DNA from 3 places in the Halomonas sp. HL-93 genome. Region 1 is predicted to be linked to each of the others. Evidence: predicted binding sites of a transcription regulator. Region 1 holds the regulator's gene; each other region holds the start of a gene.
What was found. Region 1 encodes FliA, which starts transcription of late flagellar genes. Its sites were predicted from a motif close to CTAAAGTTNNNNNNNNNNCNGCCGATA; they were not measured.
Positions count from the first base shown of each region.

Region 2: the regulator FliA is predicted to act here: its motif matches at 1,593-1,619, upstream of GA0071314_RS07690 (DUF4019 domain-containing protein).
Region 3: the regulator FliA is predicted to act here: its motif matches at 1,849-1,875, upstream of fliD (flagellar filament capping protein FliD).

Region 1 covers NZ_LT593974.1:3,852,131-3,856,308, reverse strand. The annotation lists gene flhF (flagellar biosynthesis protein FlhF) at 1-1,157, shown strand, start outside; gene GA0071314_RS17910 (hypothetical protein) at 1,154-1,711, shown strand; gene GA0071314_RS17905 (flagellar protein FlhE) at 1,777-2,184, shown strand; gene GA0071314_RS17900 (RNA polymerase sigma factor FliA) at 2,215-2,916, shown strand; gene GA0071314_RS17895 (motility protein A) at 3,005-3,823, shown strand; gene GA0071314_RS17890 (OmpA/MotB family protein) at 3,829-4,178, shown strand, end outside.
Region 2 covers NZ_LT593974.1:1,681,930-1,686,107, forward strand. The annotation lists gene GA0071314_RS19875 (YrhK family protein) at 1-143, opposite strand, end outside; gene GA0071314_RS07680 (carboxymuconolactone decarboxylase family protein) at 143-595, opposite strand; gene GA0071314_RS07685 (helix-turn-helix domain-containing protein) at 647-1,453, opposite strand; gene GA0071314_RS07690 (DUF4019 domain-containing protein) at 1,674-2,081, shown strand; gene GA0071314_RS07695 (hypothetical protein) at 2,096-2,296, opposite strand; gene GA0071314_RS07705 (NfeD family protein) at 2,649-4,022, shown strand; gene GA0071314_RS07710 (slipin family protein) at 4,077-4,178, shown strand, end outside.
Region 3 covers NZ_LT593974.1:601,007-605,184, reverse strand. The annotation lists gene fliD (flagellar filament capping protein FliD) at 1-237, opposite strand, end outside; gene fliD (flagellar filament capping protein FliD) at 412-1,743, opposite strand; gene GA0071314_RS02685 (UDP-glucose dehydrogenase family protein) at 1,941-3,263, opposite strand; gene GA0071314_RS02680 (hypothetical protein) at 3,477-3,782, shown strand; gene GA0071314_RS02675 (serine hydrolase domain-containing protein) at 4,133-4,178, shown strand, end outside.

The sequences.
Region 1 (4,178 bases):
GTGTGCTGTTTGGCTCCTATGGCCAGCAGGTACCCGAAGATATGGCGGTGGCTGATCCTGCTGCACTAGTCGACCAGGCGTTGAACACAGCCGCCGCGCAGGTAGGCAGCGCTCCCATGACTACCTCGCCGATTAGCATGCCGCGCTGGTCGCGGGATGTGCTGGGCCAGGGCCGCCGTCTGTCGTCACTGTTTGCCCAGTTGCGCGAGCGGCTGGCGGGCTTTGACCGGCTGGAAGGCGTCTGGGACATCGCCAACTTGCCCAGCGTGTTGCAGGATCAGCGACTGGACGAGCTTCTGGAGGGGTACCCGCCGCCCCAGCGCATGCTGGGCATGACGTGGTCGCCACGCCGCAATGAACGTGGCTGTGATTGGGCAATGCCCGATATAGGGCTCGATGCAGATGGCGCCTGGATGGCGCTGCCCTGGCTACAGCACCGTCAGCCAGCCGGTTGGCAGCCGCGCATGGCAAACTTTAGTGAGCGCGATGGTGTCGCGGTCCATTTATTACCTGCCTTACCCGACAGCGAGGCATTGTCCTGGCTGGAGCGCCAATACTTGACCTGGGTCAGCTTGGCCCCGCCAGCCCTCAGGGTACACTTGCACGGCGAACGCTATGCGCTACGCCAATTGTTTGTGGAAAGCACGCTCAACCACCGCGTTAACGTGCGTTTCCGTGGCCAGCCGATGGCCCTGTGGACGGCCTATGCCGAAGTCAGCGATCAAGACGGACGGGAGTTGCTGGCGTGGTACGGCGAAGTGCGCGATCCGGAAAGTGCTAAGGTAGTCACGCGGCGTTATTGGCTTACACCTGCGCGGTTGGGCAATGAGGTGCTGAGCCTGTTGGTGACCCAACTGCAAAGCGAAGGGCTTTCAGCAATGACCCGTCGTGCCTGGCAACAGTTAAAAGATGCCGACAGTGGTGAGGTAAGCCCAGAGGTGCGATTGCTGATGGCCAGTGGTATCGCCGCCGTGGCGGGGCATCTCGACTGCGCTGACGATGAGGCCGCCAGTGCATTGCATAGTGACGTGTTGAACTTGTTGGGCAGCCGTCGGCGGCGGCGCGATACAGCGCTGCTCGATGCTCTGGTGTATGCCTTTATGGCCCGTGATGCGATCCGCCAGCTGGGTGGCGTTCACCGTGAGGGCTTGGTATGAGCGCTCATGACCAAGCCGCCGGGCTACGCAAGTGGGCCGACCTGCAGCGTCAGCAGCGGGGCGATGAAGCGCCCCCTGAGGCAACGGAATCGCCCCGGCCGATGGCCTACCGGTCGCCTGTTGTACCCAGCGCAGCGGCCATGATGCCGCCCGTCGGGCCACCTGTACCGAAAACGCCGTTAATGGTGATTGGGTTGCCCAACGCTGGGCCGGTTCAAGTACGTAAGGTTAGCGCGCGGCTAGGCCAGTGGGCTGCATTGGGACGCGCCTGGGCCAAGGACCCAGCCGACTGGGATATTCGTATTGTGATGCCGGATGCGCCCGAACTGGCACGACTTAGCCAGGATCATCGTCGCTGGGCACTATGGATACACAGCGATGCCGATGCGTTTGGGCGCATGTACCATGTATTGAAACAGCTAAGCCAGCATAACGGCCCGCAGCGTCTACTGGCGTTGCACGAGCCTAATTTGCCCAGGCAAGGTCTGTTGGAAAACCTACAGCAGGCGGCCAAGAACTATTTAGGCATCGAGCTGCTATTGTTGGCCCGCTGAGCGCGGCGAACGCCTGTAAAGCGCCTAATAAACGGGGCTAATTCGCTCATGAAAAGGAACCAAGCATGCTAGGCTATTGGCGTTATGTAATTAGCATTTTGGTACTAGCAGTGGGGACTGGCTCGTTAGCTCAGGCGGCGTCCAGCAGTTGGGTCACGCAAGTGCCGGGGCTTACGGTGGCCATGAGCGACCGCGCCAGCCGCAGTGATACGGCGCGTCCCCCAGCGGGTGTCGCCGCACCGACGGCGGTCATTGAGCGCGTCCAATGGCAATACCAGCATCCCCCCGGGGCAGCGCTTCAGTCCTGGCTATGTCATCCTGAGCGTTGTGTTCCTTTATCAGGGATGCGTGGGGAGACCCGTGCTTTATCAGGGCTAGGTGCGACAACGCCGCTGCATTTTCAGTTTGCGCTACGGCCAGGGCAGCGGCCCGTCAGCATTAAAGGGTTGCAGATGATTATAAATTATCAGTGAGTCAAGGTGGTTTAGCCGCGAGGCAAGAGGATGTATACAGCACAAGGCAGGATCGAACAAAGTGAGCTGATGACGGAGTACATGCCACTGGTAAGACGTCAGGCCTTGACGCTTCAAGTCAGGTTGCCAGCCAGCATTGAGCTGGACGACTTAATCCAGGCGGGCATGATGGGTCTATTAGAGGCCCTAGGACGCTTCGATGCCACTCAGGGCGCTACCTTTGCGACGTTTGCTAGTCAGCGCATTCGCGGCGCCATGGTGGATGAGTTGCGCACCCGCGATTGGCTGCCCCGCAGCGTCCGGCGCTCTGCCCGGGCCGTGGATGAGGCTGTCAGGCGATTGGAGCAATCGCTGGGGCGCGCCCCTGAAGAAGCAGAAATTGCGGCCTCGTTGGATATGCCGCTTGGCGATTATCAGCAACTGCTGCATGACACTAATAGTGGGCAGTTGCTGCCCTTCGAAGAGTTGGTGGCCGATGGCAGTGAGCCGTATAGTCGTGAGGCGAGTAGTTCGCCGTTCGATCATTTGCTAGATGGCCAACAGCGGGAAACGCTAGTGGCCGCCATTGAGGCATTGCCCGAGCGTGAAAAGCTGCTTATGGCGCTGTATTACCAAGAAGAATTGAATTTAAAAGAAGTAGGTGCTGTGTTGGGCGTTACTGAATCACGCGTTTCCCAACTGCATAGCCAAGCGGTGAGTCGCCTGCGCGCAAAGTTAAACGATTCGGCGTAGTCGTGACGGCAAAAACGGCGGGGAACGCGCTGCTGTTTCAACACCCCGCGCTAACGCGTCCCGTATTTAATGCTTTAAGGAGCACGACATGAATCCATCGACGCTGATAGGTATATGTGCCAGCATCCTGCTGTTGGTAAGCGTCTTGTTTTTTACTGCTGAATCGCCGGAAAGCTTCTTCAATTTACCGGGGCTCGCTATTGTGGTCACCGGTACGCTTGCCGCCACCTTTATCAGCTATCCACTTAAAGAAGTGCTCCGTGTGGTGCGTTTGGTCGGGCTTGTCTTTCGCCGCGAAAATACCTATGTGCGTGACGATATCAACGAACTGGTTTCCATGTCGCGGCTATGGTTTAAGGGCGATGTTCGCGCCGTTGAGAGAGAGCTTGAACATACCCGCAACCCGTTTTTACGTACCGGTATCCAACTGGTTATCGCCAACACCAAAGAAGACGAAATCTTCGATATGTTGCGCTGGCGTATAGCGCGGCTAAAAGCGCGCGAGCATGCGGAAGCGCAAATTTTCCGAACCATGGCCACTTATGCACCGGCGTTTGGCATGATTGGCACGCTAGTAGGCCTGGTCAATATGCTGGAAGTCATGGATTCCGGCAATCTTGACGTCATTGGCCCGCGTATGGCGGTGGCCTTGCTGACGACCTTCTATGGTATTTTGCTGGCCAATCTGGTGTTCAAGCCTGTCGCGGTAAAGTTGGAGCGGCGCACCGAAGAACGGCTGATTACCATGAATATGGTATTGGAAGGGATTTCACTGATTACCAAGCGCCGGTTGCCTTCCTTTATCGAAGAAACGCTCAATTCGTTCATCGCTAATTACCATGACGAAATCCGTGAACCTGACGTTAAGAAGCCGCGCACCCGCACAAGTGCTGCTGCCAAAGGGTAGCGGCCATGTTAGACAGGGATACGCGACAGACCTTAGAGGCGCCGCTGCTAACGGGTGGAGAGGATGATGGTTGGCTAACCAGCTACCTGGACGTGCTGACGTTATTGCTTACCCTGTTCGTATTGCTGCTGTCTTTGGCCCCGCCGGGCGGTAACGATGAGGGTGCCGCCGGCAGTGTCGCCGAGGTGTCTCCCGGCGCTATCGAAGACCTGCCCCTGGCCACCTTGGCAGCCGGTATCCAGCCGCGGCATAGTGGCGTGCAACCTCGCTTCGACGGCATTCGTATCCCCGGGGTGGACGTATCCCAAGGCCAGGAAGGCGTGACGCTGCGCATCAACGATAGGCTGTTATTCGA
Region 2 (4,178 bases), 2.0 Mb from region 1:
AACGACCCCGCTATAAAGCACCAGACGCCGAGTGTTGCGTAGACCGCAAACATTGGCAGGAACAGGAAACTACCGAAGAAAAAGCACAAGCTGGACAAGATGCCTAGCAGGTTAGGGAGCTGTTGGCGCAGCGTCATTACCATCAATTTATCTCCGGCGTGAACTGAAAACTTACCGATATCCGGTTCCAGCTGTTCATTTCCAGTATGACGCTGGTGAGTTCCATCATACCTTGCTCGCCAAATGCGGTTATTGCGTTTTGATAGTCGTCATCGCTGACCATTTCCTGGCTGATGAGTGTGAGGGCTTCTGCCCAGGCAAGCGCGGCACGCTCTTCTTCATTAAAGCAAGGTGCTTCTCGCCAGGCGGGTAATACGTCCAGGCGCGCCTGGCGTTCGCCATCGTCTCGGGCCTCTTGGCTGTGCATATGCTGGCAGTAACAACAGTGATTGATTTGTGAAACGCGTAAGTTAACCAGGTGAATTATCGTTTTATGAACGGCTGAATCTGACGCGACTTTGCCTAAGGCATGAAGATGCTTAGGTAGGCGAGGGCACAGACGGTAAACGGATTCAGGGGATAGGCGTTGCAGCATGAGAATGCTCCGGTTAATAAGTTGAGAAGCCAGCTTAAAACCGGAAAACCTTCACGCCTTGTAAATTTGCGACAATTTGCGCTTTCGATAAGCTGCTGGGGTTTCATAGGTGAATTTATGAAAGGCGTGAGAAAAATGCGCTTGGTCGAAGTAGCCGCACTGTAGGCCTATTTCCGCGAGGGGAAGGTGGGGATTGTTAACTAACAGCTGGCGGGCATTATACATTCGGGCATAACCCACTAAATGGCCGGGTGAAACGCCTACTTCTTTCTTTAATTTGCGTTCCAGCGTGCGCCGAGTAAATCCCAGGTTGGCCATTAGCTGCTTCGGGGGCAGTTGTAGCCTGCCAATTTCTTCAACCAGGTTTTGAGTACGGCTAGTGCTGGGTGATTGGCATTCCAACTGGCTAAGCAGCCAAGCCTCTAGTAAGGCAAGGCCCTTGGCTGCATTAACCTGGTAAAGACGCTCGACCAGCGGCATCAGGCTATCCAACCAGGGCGGTTTATCATCAATGCCCAATGAGTGATGGGTATCTGAAAACTGTTGTGGCTCCAAGCCCAGCAGAGCAAAGGCACCTGCCGCTTTGAATCGAATGCTTAAACAGGTTTCCGCTGGGTTAAACGTCTCAACCAGGGTGCTTTTATTAAAGCAAAACGTAATAATTGGCTGGGTGCTGGCAAGTTTGATTGTAAGGCTGGAGCCGGCGTCGGGATAGAGCTTTCCTGTTTGGAGTGGAACAACGCTGCCTTGCCCGGCCATAGACCAAAGGCATTGCACCCAAGGGCGAAGGCGTTCGTCGGGTAAGCGCTGCTGCAAATTCAAACAGGCGGCGTTGCTGGGCAGGATAAATAAAGCCATGGCTTCAACACGCTATCGTTGATGAAAAAAGCTTCATCGCATAGCCCTTATTAAACCTTAAAGCCATAAGCTGGGGAAGTGCAGCTACGTTCGCATGAGTAAATAGACCGAACTGATATTGGCAGATCTTACAAATTCCCTAAAGAAACCCCGCCCATTTCCGATAACTCTCTATAGGACGAATTTACACGATCGTTACCCAACGTCATGAGAGCCTGCCATGCCCAACATCTTGCGCTTTATCATTTCGGCGGCGCTGCTGTCTCTCAGCTCGCATGCCTTAGCCAATACCGACGCGGCGGAAGCTGCAGCGCTTGCCTGGTTAGAAGCGATCGATAACGGTAATTTCGAACAAGCCTGGGAAGCGGCGTCGCCGATATTAAAAGCGCCGCTGTCTCAAGGTATGCTGGCCCGCACCATTGAGCTTGTACGCCGGGATTTTGGCAAGGTGTCGTCTCGCCAGAGGATGCGTGCCAGCCGCGAAACGTCTATGCCCGGCGCGCCGAGTGGCGACTATATCGTGTTTACCTTTCAAACCGGCTTCGAGAATAACGAGCGTCGGGTTGAGACCGTTACCCCTCATCTTGAAGACGGTACCTGGCGGGTGAGCGGCTATTACGTGGAGTAGTCTTAATCTGCCAGCTACCAGCGCTGTGCTTTTTTGCACTGCCTGACGATATGCTGCCGCTGTTGCTGAAGGCTTGCCCAGCGATTGGCAGGTAAACCCGCGCGCTCAAGTGCAAGTTGAAGGTCGACGCTTTCAGCAAGTTCGCTGATGGCGTCGCACAGTCGCGTAATTTCTCGTTTTATAAACGGGTAGCTGAGTTTGCCCATGGCCGCCATGGCTTGCCCGTCGCGCGGCAAAAGCTGTTGAGCAAGGTTTATTTCCCGATAGGGATAAAAATGCCAAGTTGTCGACCAATTGAGATTATTTTCCCTATAAGGAAAATAATGGTATGGCAACTAGTGGTATGAACTTCATTCGTGCATCAAGGTTACTGCCCGGCGCGTCTTTCTTCGCCCTAATCATTACGAAACCCACTACAAATGCTACGTTGAAAGTGGAACCTAATGGCGATATCGGTTGTTCAAAAAATATACAAAGGGTCATTTTTGTAAACAGAAATGATGGCGCAATGGTTGCTTGAAAAAGCGGCTCGATAAGGGTTTCAAGGTGCTAGCGCGGGGTGCTGATATGCGAAGCCTTTCATACAAATCCCCTTGGCTGTGGCTATTGCTGGCAGGCGTGCTGATGCTGGCACTGTCGTTCACCTGGCAGGCCATGGCACAAACGTCATCGCGTAACGCCTTGGTTATGAAGGTTGAAGGTGCCATTGGCCCCACCACGAAAGATTATCTTGAGCGCGGCTTGCGCCAGGCCCGCGAGCAGGGCAGCGAAGTGGTCGTGGTTGAATTAGATACGCCTGGCGGCTTGGTTGATACGACCCGCGATATGATCCGTGAAATGCTCAATGCCGATATCCCGGTGGTAATGTATGTCTCCCCTAACGGTGCGCGGGCGGCAAGCGCGGGCACTTACCTGATGTACGGTAGCCACGTGGCGGCGATGTCGCCTTCTACGCATTTAGGCTCTGCCACGCCGGTGCAGATGGGTGGCTCTGGCTTTCCAGGCAGCGCTGATGAAGAAAACGAAGATGCCGATGGCCAGCGTGAAGGCGAGAGTGGCAGCGCAGGCAGCGCCATGGAACGCAAGGTTATGGAAGATGCGGTGAGCTTTATCCGCAGCCTGGCCGAGCGCCACGACCGCAACGCCGATTGGGCCGAAGCGGCGGTGCGCGAGGCGGTAAACCTCACCGCCAGTGAAGCGCTGGAGCAAAACGTTATCGACGTGGTGGCAAGCGATATCGATGACCTGCTGAGGCAAATTGACGGTATGAGCGTGGTCATGGAGCGCGGCGACCATACGCTTGAAACGGCTGACCTCGCCATTGAGCGCTTTGACCCGGATTGGCGCACCCAAATGCTCTCGCTGATTACCAATCCCACCATCGCTTACTTCTTGTTGATCATTGGCTTTTACGGGCTGATCTTCGAGCTTTCAAGTCCTGGAAGCCTATTCCCGGGCACTATCGGTGTTATTTCGTTGCTACTGGCGTTGTTTGCCTTTCAGATGCTACCGATCAATTATGCCGGCCTGGCTCTCGTCCTGGTGGGCTTGGCATTAATGGTGGGCGAGGCGCTAATGCCCAGCTTTGGTGTGCTGGGAGCGGGCGGTATTGCCGCCTTTGTACTGGGCTCGATCATGCTGATGGATGCCGAATATCTCCCCATTTCGCTAACGTTAATCGGTGGCGTGGCGCTGGTGTCCGGCGGGTTGATGTTGTGGACGCTGACGCGCTTTGCAACGCTGCGCAAACGTCCCGCACACACAGGGATGGAGCAGTTGATTGGCGCAAGTGCCATTGCCTTGGAAGACTTTGAGACTCACGGCCATGTGCGCCTGCACGGTGAGCGCTGGAATGCGGTGAGTAATGTACCGATCAAGCAAGGCGATGAGGTGAAAGTGGAGCGCCTTAAGGGCTTGACGGTCTTCGTGTCGCCCCCGTAGCGCCTGCCTGCCGCGGGTTGTATATCACAGACCAATTGCTAGATGAGGTGCTCTATGTTGCTTTCATATTTAGTCCCTGTCGTGCTGGTGGTGTTGCTGGTCGCTGCCTCCATTCGCATTTTGCCGGAATACAAACGCGGCGTGGTGTTCTTCCTG
Region 3 (4,178 bases), 890 kb from region 1:
GCCATTGACGGTGGCTTTTTGCTGCTTAAAAGAAGCAACATCGTTCAGCGTGGCGACAGCGTCTTGCACTCTGCCCATTGCGGACTGAAGGCGTCCATAGGCAGAAATCTTGCTTTGCTCATTGTTTTGGCGCTCGATTATCGGTGTAAGCTTTTGTCGCTCCGCCGACTGGAGCTGATCCAACAAGCCGTTGAGATCAAGGCCAGAACCAACGCCGAGTGAGGTAATGGTTGCCATGTTGGACAGCTCCTAGTGAATTTATGTTGAGGTAGATGGCTTAATTAATCGGCACCAACCGCGATAACTTTAGGAAAATCCTCCTGAACGAACAAAAAAAAGCCCGACATTACATGCCGGACTTTTTTACTGCGGATATTTAACTATTTATCAGCCTGATAGCTGCACCCATTATCACCCAAGCTGTTCAGTCAGGTAAGCGCTTGTCTGGTTCATGTCGCCTACCATGCTATCCAGGGCAGAGAATTCCTCACGGTAACGCTCAACCGTTGTATTGATACGCTCCTCGGTGGTTGAAAAACGCTCACCCAGCCGCTCTAGCTGGCTTTCAGAAGACGTGATAGCGCCTTCCAGCCGACCATTAGTGCCAATTTGCTGTTCAATCGCGGTGCTTACCTGGCCTGCCAAGCCGCTGTTTTCGCTATCACCGGCAAAAAAGCTGGCAAGCTCATTGGGCTGATTGGCAATCGCGCTGTCTAGTTCGTCCTCATTGATAGCAAGCGTCCCATCGAGCTCTAGCGAAATACCCGCATCAGACAGCACATTGAAACCATCACCGTCCACCACGCTGCTGAGTGCTGTACGCAGAGAGGACTCAACGGCACGGGTAGCATTATCACCACTTAAATCAGCCGCTTCACCAGATTCAGAATCAAAGGCGGTTAGCTCGCCAATAGTGCCTTTGAGAGCATTATAATCGTCAACAAAAGCAGTAACTTGTTCACGAATCGAATCGCTATCCTGCTCAACCGTTACGGTGCTTGAAGAACCTGCTTCGGTTAGGTTCAGGGTAACTCCCTGGATCGCATCTTCTACTTGGTTAGTAGGGCTCGTGATATCAATACCGTTAACGTTAAAGGCAGCATCTTCGCCTGCCTGCACAACCTGTGCATCGCTTGTTTGCGCATCGGCTGAGAGGATATCGGAAAAGTTGGTGCTTTCAATACTGGAAGCTGCACCGGTTTCGGTTGAATTCACAGCCAAACGGTAACCATCACCGTCGTTAACGATGGAGGCATTCAGACGGCCATCACTTTGGGTGTTTACAGCGTCGCGCATGTCTTCCAGTGAGCTACCGTCTGCAATACTGATAGGGTCGATATCACCTTCGGCCAAGTTAAACGAAAGCGATTGATCACCATCAATAACCGCTTCGTCGGAAGTATCTAAACGCTCAGTAACCAAGCTGCCTGCAGAGGCAAGTTGATCGACCTGAACGTTATATTGACCCGGCTGGGCATCATCGCTACTAACCGCGCTAACACCACTGCCTTCAACATCCGTCGAGAGGCTTTCAAACGTAGCTGGGTCATTGAGCTTTTCAGCTGCACTTTGAAATTGCGAAAGGTCGCTCTTCAATTGCCCATAGGCAGAAATTTGCGCTTCTTCCGTCTCAGCTTGCTGCTGGATCGGTTCAAGCTTTGCCTGCTCTGATTCTTGTAGCTGGCCGAGTAGTCCGTTCAGGTCTAGGCCTGAACCAACACCGAGTGAAGAAATAGAAGACATAACAACATGCGCCTTGTCTGATGCATTTTGCTGCGCTAATCATGCCAATGCTTCTATTACGCCTTGAAGCCTCGCGCAGCACTTACTTCTCGTATTACCTAAACCCGTCGGCTTATTTATAAGTAACTTTAACTACCATAGCCTTTTTTTTCGTAACGATGTGTTTCCTCACCGTGAATGTTTGCTATTAGCAGAAGTTAACTGCGCCGCCCTACCCCAACATACATCAGCCCCGCCGCCTCCGCAGCGCTGGGGGTAAACAGGTTGCGCCCATCCACCACCAGTCTGTCATTCAACTGGTTGGCCAGCCATTCAAGGTCGACGCTGCGAAACGCTTTCCATTCGGTACAGATCACCAGAGCGTCAGCGCCTTTCACTGCCTGAATGCGGTCGCCGGCGAGCAGTAAGTCGTCACGCTCGCCATAAATCCGGCGGCATTCAGCCATGGCTTCGGGGTCGAAGGCTTGCACCTTGGCGCCCGCCTGCCATAGCGCCTCCATCAGCGTGCGGCTGGGCGCTTCGCGCATGTCATCAGTGTTGGGTTTAAAGGCAAGCCCCCATACCGCGATGGTTTTGCCGCTTAGGTTACCCAATACAGTTTGCAGTTTGGTGAACAGCGTTTGCTTTTGCTGCAAATTGACCGTTTCTACGGCGCTAAGTAACGCCGGGGTGTAGCCTAGCTGGCGGGCAGTGCGCTCTAGTGCCTGTACATCCTTGGGAAAGCACGAGCCGCCATAGCCGCAGCCTGGGTAAATGAAGTGGTAGCCAATACGCGGGTCGCTGCCAATGCCCCGGCGTACGTCTTCAATATCTACATCGAGGCGTTCGGCCAGATTGGCCATCTCGTTCATAAAGCTGATCTTGGTGGCCAGCATGGCGTTGGCAGCGTATTTGGTGAGCTCGGCGGCGCGCACGCTCATGAACATCAGCTTGTCGTGGTTGCGGTTATAGGGCGCATAGCACTCGTGCATGCGGGCTTTCACACGTTCACTCTCGGTACCGACGATGATCCGCGCGCCGCGGGTAAAGTCCTCGATCGCCGCGCCTTCTTTCATAAACTCGGGGTTAGAGCACACATCAAAGGGCACATCGGCACCGCGGGCGACGAGGGTGTCGCTGATCGCCGCTTGCACCTTCTCAGCGGTGCCCACCGGCACGGTGGATTTATCAATCACCAGCTTGTAATCGTTCATGTGCTGGCCAATGGTACGCGCGACATCCAACACATAACGTAGGTCGGCACTTCCGTCTTCATCCGGCGGAGTGCCAACGGCGATAAACAACAGTTCGCCTTCCAGAACGGCTTGTTCTGCGTTGGTGGTAAAGCGTAGCCGCCCCGCCTCAATGTTATGCGCGACGAGGGTGCTCAGCCCTGGCTCAAAGATGGGCACCTCACCGGCATTAAGCTGGGCGATTCGCTCGGCATTGACGTCCATACAGGTCACTTGATGCCCTACATCGGCCAGGCAGGCGCCTGCCACCAATCCTACGTAACCGCTTCCAAAAACACTGATATGCATGCCGTGTTAACTCACTCATCTATACGGGGTGACGAAGATAAAGACGAGCTTATCACGTCATCCACGTTTTGATGACGGGGCGGCCAGTGAAAAACGTAGGCTAGACGTTGGTCTAATATCGACTTTGGTTTATAATGCACTGCAACACATCGTCATTGGCAATCAGGCTTTAGATGCCAGTGCCCTGCCGAGCTAACGTATTAGGAGAAGGGAATGCCCAGCGACATATCCACCGCCAGTCACGTTCAGCGCAGCTTACGCCAGTGTTTGGCCGTGGTGGCCGAATTACTTTATGACAATGGCCATGTGTTGGAGACAATTACGCTGGCCCAGCGCGGCCTCAATCGGAAGGAACTGCAGTCGCTAAGCCAAAACGCTCCCGGATGGGCCACCTGCCAGCAGGTATTGGAAACCAGCCAAGCGGCCACTCGCAATGAGCAAGGCCGCTTCGTATTAACGCCCATGGGGCGCGAGCTGATGTTTGATATGTTTGGGGAAGGCGCAGCGGACTGCGCCTAGTCGTTGTACCAAAACTGCTTGCGATGACCCATACGGTTTGAAAAATCCTGATTAACGGGATGAGCGCGAAGTTAGTCAGTGTTTTTTAGCGTAGGCCGAGAATTGAAAGAATAAACAGCACGACCACTACCAGTCCTACGATGTAAATAATACTATTCATTGCGTCGCTCCTTGCGTGTTGCGCGGTTGGAATACGTATTGCGATTATCGCTTACCCCCTAAAGCCTAGCAGGCCTTTTCAAACTTTGCGTATTCAAGACGTTACTTGATTTACACGATTTACCATGACGGGGCTGGAACCCTGGGATGATGGTAGGCTCAAAGGGATTCCCATTCGCTGAGGGTTTGTCATGCGCTCGCTGTTATCCGCTGCCTGCATCAGTTTTTTAGCTGCTA